4 regions of the Mediterraneibacter sp. ICN-202921 genome follow, and region 1 is predicted to be linked to each of the others. Evidence: predicted binding sites of a transcription regulator. Region 1 holds the regulator's gene; each other region holds the start of a gene.

What was found. Region 1 encodes HrcA, which represses chaperone genes, less so after heat shock. Its sites were predicted from a motif close to TGTTAGCACTCNNNNNNNNNGAGTGCTAACA; they were not measured.
Region 2: htpG (molecular chaperone HtpG) is a predicted target of HrcA. The motif match lies at 1,139-1,169, and genes of this name have one in related genera.
Region 3: WKT01_RS03960 (co-chaperone GroES) is a predicted target of HrcA. The motif match lies at 1,191-1,221, and genes of this name have one in related genera.
Region 4: clpB (ATP-dependent chaperone ClpB) is a predicted target of HrcA. The motif match lies at 810-840, and genes of this name have one in related genera.

Annotation. Positions count from the first base shown of each region.
Region 1 is NZ_JBBKBE010000016.1:54,201-56,409, forward strand. It holds gene hemW (radical SAM family heme chaperone HemW) at 1-554, shown strand, start outside; gene hrcA (heat-inducible transcriptional repressor HrcA) at 718-1,767, shown strand; gene grpE (nucleotide exchange factor GrpE) at 1,795-2,209, shown strand, end outside.
Region 2 is NZ_JBBKBE010000003.1:215,825-218,033, forward strand. It holds gene WKT01_RS04430 (N-acetyltransferase) at 1-217, shown strand, start outside; gene WKT01_RS04435 (YitT family protein) at 237-1,094, shown strand; gene htpG (molecular chaperone HtpG) at 1,289-2,209, shown strand, end outside.
Region 3 is NZ_JBBKBE010000003.1:120,587-122,795, reverse strand. It holds gene groL (chaperonin GroEL) at 1-811, opposite strand, end outside; gene WKT01_RS03960 (co-chaperone GroES) at 872-1,156, opposite strand; gene WKT01_RS03955 (hypothetical protein) at 1,297-1,611, opposite strand; gene codY (GTP-sensing pleiotropic transcriptional regulator CodY) at 1,678-2,209, opposite strand, start outside.
Region 4 is NZ_JBBKBE010000015.1:18,309-20,517, forward strand. It holds gene clpB (ATP-dependent chaperone ClpB) at 1-754, opposite strand, end outside; gene WKT01_RS10845 (hypothetical protein) at 983-1,474, opposite strand; gene WKT01_RS10850 (RNA-binding domain-containing protein) at 1,485-2,209, opposite strand, start outside.

The DNA of each region.
Region 1 (2,209 bases):
AACGACCACAGGGGAAGAAAGATCTGCCGGCGCTTCCGGGAGAGGATGCAGACAGGGAGATGTACAAAAAGACAGAGAGTATTTTAAAAGCATACGGTTACGAACGGTACGAAATCTCGAATTATGCAAAGAAGGGATATGCATGCCGGCATAATCTGGGATATTGGGAACGAAAAGAATACCTAGGCCTGGGACTTGGCGCCGCGTCTTTGATAGGGGAACGACGTTTTTCCAATACAAGCAGTTTAGGCGAGTATCTTCAGATCTTTGAGACTGGACAGCCGACTGCTTCTGCGAGAGTCGGCACGGAGATCTTAAGCATAGAGGATCAGATGGAAGAATTTATGTTTCTGGGACTCCGCAAAATGAAAGGGATCTCTTACGCGGAATTTTTTGATCGGTTTGGAAGGGAAGCATACAGCGTATATGGGGAACAGATCCAAAAGCTAAAAGAAGAGGGGCTTTTAAAAGAACAGGAGGGTTTTCTTACTCTGACAGATTTCGGCATTGATATCAGCAACTATGTATTCGAGAAGTTTCTTTTTGACAGGTAGGATAGGAAAGCATATATTTTGACTTTCTAAGATTTGACTTCCTAATCCTAAAAAATGTATAAACAGTGTTGACAAACACAAATCCTAGTGCTATCTTAATATACGTAAGGTGTTAGCACTCAAAACTAAAGAGTGCTAATAAGCTTTAGGAAGGGAGAAAAAGATGGTGACGGACACAGGTTTAAATGAAAGAAAACTGACGATACTAAAAGCAATCATCCAGAACTATCTTGAGACAGGAGAACCTGTTGGTTCAAGGACCCTTTCCAAATATACAGAACTGAATTTAAGTTCTGCGACGATCCGGAACGAGATGGCGGATCTGGAAGACTTGGGTTATATTTTCCAGCCGCATACATCTGCGGGGCGGATTCCCTCTGACAAGGGATATCGGTTATATGTCGATATGCTGATGGAGGAAAAAGAGCAGGAGATTACAGAACTGAAAAATACAATGCTTGAGAAGACGGGGAAGGTGGAGCAGGTCTTGCAGCAGGCGGCAAAGGTGCTTGCCGCAAATACCAATTATGCGACCATGGTATCGTCTCCTATGAACAACCGCAATACACTGAAGTTTATCCAGTTGTCCCAGGTGGATGAAGAACAGATCGTGGCTGTTATTGTAATGGGAGGAAATGTAATCAAGAATAAGATCATTGAAGTTGGCGAAAGCTTAAGTAATGAAAACCTTCTGAAGCTGAATATGCTGCTGAATACAACATTGAACGGGATGTCGATCGATCAGATTACACTGGGGCTGATCGCGCGGTTAAAAGAGCAGGCAGGTATCCACAGCCAGGTGATCGGAAATGTGCTGGACGCAGTGGCGGAGATCATCCATGTAGAAGATGATATGGAGATTTATACGAGCGGCGCGACGAATATTTTCAAATATCCGGAATTGAGCGATAAGCAGAGCGCCCAGGAGATCATCAGTGCATTTGAGGAAAAGCAGCAGCTAGCTGATCTGGTGACGGAGACGCTTGCCAGTGAGGACAATCATGGGATCCAGGTGTATATCGGAGACGAGACGCCTGTTAAGACGATGAAGGACTGCAGTGTAGTGACAGCAACATACGAACTGGGAGAAGGCATGAAAGGAACGATCGGTATCATCGGTCCTAAACGTATGGATTATGAACATGTCATGAAAACGCTGAAAACTTTGCAAAATGAGTTGGATGCGATTTACAGTAAAGAGTCGAAAGAATAGGAAGGTGAAAAATCAGTGGATGAAAAGATGAGCAAAGAAGATATGGTAAAAGAAGCTGTTGAAGAGGCAAAAGCAAAGGCAAGTGAAAAGCAGAAAAAAGATGAAGACAGCGTAAATGCAGAAGAGACAAAAGCAGCTGAAGCAGAAGAGACAAAAGAAGAACAGACCGAGGAAGGCACAGAGCAAGACGTAGAAGATACTGAAAGTGAAAAGCCAGAAAAGAAGAAGTTGTTTTCTAAAAAGCCGAAGAAAGACAAAAAGGATGAGAAAATAGAAGAACTTACAGATCGGCTGACGCGGCAGATGGCGGAATTTGATAATTTCCGAAAGCGTACAGATAAAGAAAAATCACAGATGTATGAAATCGGAGCAAAAGATGTGATTGAAAAGATCCTTCCAGTTGTCGATAATTTCGAGAGAGGGCTCGCAGCGGTGAAGGAAG
Region 2 (2,209 bases), on a different contig from region 1:
ATTTGTCAGGAAAGACTGCCGCTGTGCTGGTATTGGAAAAAAATTATTGGATAAGATAAAACAGAAATATCCTTCCGTGACTCTGCATGTGTACCAGAAGAACAGGCGTGCTCAAGAATTCTATCTAAGAGAAGGGTTCCGGATCATTTTGGAAGAAATAGATGAGGAGACAAAAGAAGCAGAATACAAGATGAATTGGGGGAAAAATAAGAGTTAAAGGAGAGTATACAGATGGGATGAAAAAAGAGAGAGCGAAAAAAATGATCATAGATATAGGCTTTGATATCGCAGGAAGTATTTTTTACGCACTGGGCATTTATACATTTGCTAAGACAGCAGATTTTGCACCCGGCGGTGTGTCCGGACTTGCGCTGATCATCCACCATTTATGGGGACTTCCTATCGGATTGACAACACTTGCCATTAATATCCCACTGATCATGTTAAGTTTCCGTATTGTAGGGAAGCAATTTTTGTTTAAGACGGCACGTAGTATGATCTTTTGCACGATTTTTTTGGATGTCATATTTCCGTACACGCCGTCTTATGTGGGGACGCCTTTTTTGGCGGCTTTGTATTCAGGTGTATGCTTAGGCGTGGGAATGGCTCTGTTCTATATGCGGGGGTCTTCATCAGGAGGGATCGACTTTCTTACCATGTCGATCAAGGCGCTGAAACCGCACTTTTCTCTCGGCGCAGTGACGATGGCGATCGATCTTTTCATTATTCTGCTCGGCTGGCCGGTATTCGGAAATATAGATTCTGTTCTGTATGGACTTGCGGCGACATTTGTGACTTCTGTCGTGCTTGACAAAATACTATATGGCATGGGAGCAGGAAGGCTGCTGATCATCATTACAGATCACGGGCAGGAAGTGGCAGAGAAGATCGGAGATCGTATTGAGAGAGGAGCCACCGCCATACAGGCGAGAGGAACCTACACAGAAGCGCATAAAGAAGTCCTTTTGTGTGCATGTTCTGCTTCACAGGCGTATATAGCAAAGAATACAGCACATGAAGCGGATCCGGCCGCTTTTGTGATGGTGACGGAGACAAGTGAAGTGTTCGGAGAAGGATTTATGGAATATAAATAGAAATTCATTTGGAATAGCTGCCGTATAAAAGTTTATAAAAATTTTATTAGCACTCTTATTTAAAGAGTGCTAATTTTGTATTGACTTTTAAAATCTGCTGTATTAGAATATCTCTTAGATGTTGAATGTACCCTCTCTTATTTGCTGTATAGTTTGCCGAGAGAGGAAAAAATGTAGAAAGAGGAGTGTTATCTATGGCAACAAAAAAAGGTAATTTATCGATTGACAGTGAGAATATATTTCCTATTATAAAAAAATGGGTATATTCCGATCATGATATCTTTTTCCGTGAGATGGTATCAAACGGATGTGACGCGATCACGAAGTTAAAGAAACTGGATATGATGGGGGAATATGAACTTCCGGAAGAGTATAAGGCAAAGATCCAGGTGATCGTAAATCCGGAGGAAAAAACGCTGAAATTTATTGATAACGGTCTTGGTATGACAGCGGACGAAGTGGAAGAGTACATTACCCAGATCGCATTTTCCGGCGCTACACAATTCTTGGAGAAATATAAGGATAAAACTACAGAAGATGAGATGATAGGACATTTCGGACTGGGCTTTTATTCTGCGTTTATGGTGGCAGATGAGGTGCAGATCGATACATTGTCTTATAAAGAAGGAGCAGTCCCTGTACATTGGGCAAGCCAGGGCGGCACAGAATACGAGATGCAGGATGGAAATAAGACGACGGTGGGCACAGAGATCACTCTGTTCTTAAATGAAGATAGTCTGGAATTTGCAAATGAATACAGAGCACGGGAAGTGCTTGAGAAATATTGTTCATTCATGCCGGTAGAAATTTTCCTTTCCAAGGCGAATGCAGAACCACAGTATGATACTATAGATGAAGAGGATGTATTGGATACAGATACGGTGGTTGAACATATCACGGAAGAACCGAAAGAGGGAGAAGAAGGCGAGCCAAAGAAGAAGGCAAAAATCGTAAGACGTCCTGTCTCGATCAGTGATATACATCCTCTCTGGGGGAAAAATCCAAGCGCATGTACGAAAGAAGAATATATTGAATTTTATCGAAAAGTATTCATGGATTATAAAGAGCCTTTGTTCTGGATCCATCTGAATATGGATTATCCGTTCAATTTGAAA
Region 3 (2,209 bases), on a different contig from region 1:
CGTTGAATGTTCCACGCAGTTTATTTATGATCAGTGTACTAAGTGCTTCGCCTTCGATATCCTCTGCAATGATCAGAAGTTTCGCGCCTGATTGTACAACCTGTTCCAACAAAGGCAATAGATCCTGGATACTGGAAATCTTTTTATCTGTGATCAGGATATATGGATCTTCTAAGTTGGCTTCCATTTTCTCCATGTCTGTTGCCATATATGCTGAAATGTATCCGCGGTCGAACTGCATACCTTCTACCAGATCCAATTCTGTATGCATCGTCTTGGATTCTTCAATCGTGATAACGCCGTCGTTAGAAACTTTTTCCATAGCGTCTGCTACCATCTGTCCTACAGACTCATCACCTGAAGAAACAGCTGCAACTCTTGCGATCTGCTCTTTGTCTTTTACCTTACTGCTCATCGCCGCAATCGCCTCTACAGCTTTGTCAGTTGCTTTTTTCATACCTTTGCGCAGTACGATCGGATTTGCGCCTGCTGCCAGGTTCTTCATTCCTTCGTTTACCATTGCCTGCGCCAGAACAGTTGCTGTTGTCGTTCCGTCACCTGCTACGTCATTTGTCTTAGAAGCAACTTCTCTGATCAGCTGTGCTCCCATATTTTCAAAACCATCTTCCAGTTCGATCTCTTTCGCGATCGTTACACCGTCATTTGTAATAAGCGGTGCGCCAAAAGATTTATCCAGTACGACATTTCTTCCTTTTGGTCCCAATGTTACACTTACTGTATCTGCCAGCTGATTTACACCTTTTTCCAACGCTGCTCTGGCTTCAGCTCCATATTTGATTTCCTTTGCCATTTTTAAGCATCTCCTTTTTTATTTTCTCAGTATTGATTCTTTCACTTCAATTTTCAGGCTTTATTCTACGATCGCAAGTATATCATTCTGTTTTACGATAATATAACTGTCGCCTTCCAACTCTACTTCTGTTCCCGCATATTTGGAATAAATAACTTTATCCCCTGCTTTCACCTGCATTGTCACTTCTTTTCCATCTATGATTCCACCAGGTCCTACAGCTATAACTTCTGCTTCCTGCGGCTTTTCCTTTGCCTGCCCAGGTAAAACGATGCCTGATTTTGTTGTTTCTTCTGCTTCTAACTGTTTTAACACAATTTTGTCACCCAATGGTACTAACTTCATAGTAATTCCTCCTTAATTTTTGCTTTATGCCTTTTATTAGCACTCATTTGTACTGAGTGCTAACCTCATGAATATAAAATAGCACTCTGCTGACTATTTGTCAACAGAGTTTCTAAATTTTATAATTAGTTTATATTCATTTAACCTCTTCCCGTTTCATGCACACTGTAGAATCCATTTTCAATCCTAAATCTCAATATATTTCTGTTTTCAGACTGATACCTCTCTTTCACGACACCCGTGCAGTACAACAGTTCAGTTCTCGCTGAAATATAGCATCTATATTTCGCGTCCAGTGAAATAGCAGTCAGGTCTTTCTCCTTTAATTCCAAAAACATCTCGTCTTCTTCCAGATCATATCTTAAAACGCGGCACTGATGTGTCACTTCGTCAAAGATTCCATCTGCCGATATCACCTTTTCCATCTTTAAGTCTACCGGATTTCCTTCGTACATCCTCGTCCCTCCTTCTGTCACATAAGGGGTATCAGTCTATTCTGATACCCCTTCTTTTCTTGTATATCACATACGTTCTTTTTTAATTTTTTCTAACTCTGTAAATACATAATCGTTCAAAACTTTTATATACGTTCCTTTCATCCCCGAAGATCGGGATTCGATCACGCCTGCGCTCTCGAATTTGCGCAGCGCATTGACGATCACAGAACGAGTAATTCCTACCCGGTCAGCCACCTTGCTTGCGACCAGGATACCTTCTGTTCCGTCCAGTTCTTCAAAAATATGGATGATCGCCTCCAACTCCGAAAAAGAAAGCGTGCTGATCGCAGACTGTACAATGTGTTCTTTCCGCGTCTCCTCCGCGCTTTCCTCATTGACAGAACGCAGCATCTCAAGTCCCACAACAGCCGTCCCGTATTCGCTTAAAATAATATCGTCTATAGAATACATATCCGTCTGCTTATAGATAAACAGTGTACCCAGACGTTCCCCCGCAATATTGATCGGTGTAACGATCGCCTGATAACCCTGCGCCGCCTCTGCCGAGAAGCCCAGCGTTTCCAGATTGACATTTTCCTTTGTGGAAAGAATATTC
Region 4 (2,209 bases), on a different contig from region 1:
CTCGATATTTTGCGCCGGCAACCAAAGCGCCCATATCCAGTGAAAAAATGGTTTTTTCTTTTAACCCCTCCGGCACATCTCCGCTCACGATCCTCTGCGCAAGTCCTTCTACTACTGCCGTTTTCCCTACGCCGGGTTCTCCTATCAAGACCGGGTTGTTCTTCGTCTTACGGGATAAGATGCGGACAACATTACGTATCTCTTCGTCTCTTCCGATAACCGGATCCAATTTCTGCTCCCGCGCTCTTTCCACTAAATCCTGTCCGTATTTATTCAGTGTATCATAGGTCGCCTCCGGATTGTCGCTTGTCACTTTCTGATTGCCTCGTACAGTGGACAATGCCTGTAAAAACCCTTCCCGGCTGATACCAAATTCTCTGAAAAGTGGTTTTACCTCCCTACCGGCATATTTCAAAAGAGACAAAAACAAATGCTCCACAGAGACATATTCATCCCCCATCTGCTTTGCCTCATCCTCCGCATGGATCAGAACATTATTTAACTCCTGTCCTACAAATACCTGCCCGCCCTGCACTTTCGGACGTTTGCGCAGCAGCTCCTCCGTGCGGTTTACAAACAGCGTTCCCTGGATGCTCATTTTTTCTAGTAATTTTAAGATCAGGCTGTCATCTTGTGTCACAAGGGCATACAAAAGATGCTCCTGGGCAAGTTCCTGATTTCCATAATCATATGCTAATTTTTCACAGGACTGTACTGCCTGCATAGATTTTTGTGTAAATTTATTTATATTCATAGCAAATCCTCCTTTACTGATGGTTTCATTGTTCTATTAGTAATATAGCAGTCATTATTAGCACTGTCAATAGGTGAGTGCTAATATTTTCGTATAAATTTTGTGAAGCCCTTTAAAATCATAATTAGGAAATCGCTACGGCATTAACTAAAAAAATCAAACTCGTCCACTGCAAATCCAATCCGGCACGGAACACACTGCGGAGAATCATATTTGACTGTGCGTCTTTCAAGCCACAGATTGCCGCCATGACAGCCATGTGTAACTGTGCCGGTGTTCCGGAACTTTATTCTGTGTGCTGACTTTCAAACGACGGTCTTTCGCATTGAAATAAGCACGGTAATTCTTGACCTGCTTCCGCATGGCCGGATTCGATGCAAGCCCCATCTCATCCATCCAGATGGAAATCAGGTCTGCCCGGAACTCCTCACTGTAAAGCTCCACATCCAGAAGCCAGTTATCATCCGGGCGGTTATAGACACACGGACTGTAAACCAGATAATTTGTGGTCAAATCATCTACTGAAAAGTGTTTTTTTACAGAAAACGCATTATTTCCAATCAGAACAATCACCTTTGCATTTTCCAAAACCACTTCGTCCAGCTTATCTTCAAATTCCTTATCTTCATCGTACCAGAAGATGATACGACGCTGATAAAACTCCGGGAGAGGTGCAGCAAATCTACGGTTCAAGTCTTGTATTATTTTGTCTGTATCCATGCTGCTCCTCCTACCTTATAATTGTCCAATTTGCTTTTCGTTTTGTTCCGCTCTGTACCAATATGCCTTTTTCCTGTAAAGAAGCAAACATTCGAGAAACCGTTCTTTTCGACATGCCTATCTCTTCTGCATAATATGCCTGTGTTGCAGACGGATTTTTCTCTATAATCTGCAACAATTTTTCTATCTGTGCTTGTTCTTTATTAAGTGGCACTTCAACGCCATTAATGCCATTTCCAGCATCATTAACGCCACAATCAACGCCATTAACGCCATTTTTAGTGTCATTGGCGTTAATCATGGCGTTATTTGTATCAACCTGACCTCGATAAATATTGATACGCAAATCAACCTCGCCACCAATAAACTCTGGTTCCCGCAGTCCGGCAGCTTTTACTTTATCAATAATTCTCGGAATACCGCTTCCCCAGTGCTCGATCAGATTCATATAAGCAAACGCATGAGCAAGAGCTTCATTTCTAATTTTAGAATAGCCTTCTTTCATACGCTCCATCGTTTGTCCCATTGGCAGCTTTCCTGGAGAAGTGATTTCCAATCGGTTATCATATACCGCAACCTGTATCGTACCATGATCCAAATAACTACGATGTACCATGGCATTGATAATTAGCTCACGAATGGCATCCGGCGGAATCTCATAAACATCCTGGCGGTAAATTCCCACAATAGTAGCACCCAAATGAATATTTCTAAGAACAAACTGAAATGCTTCGT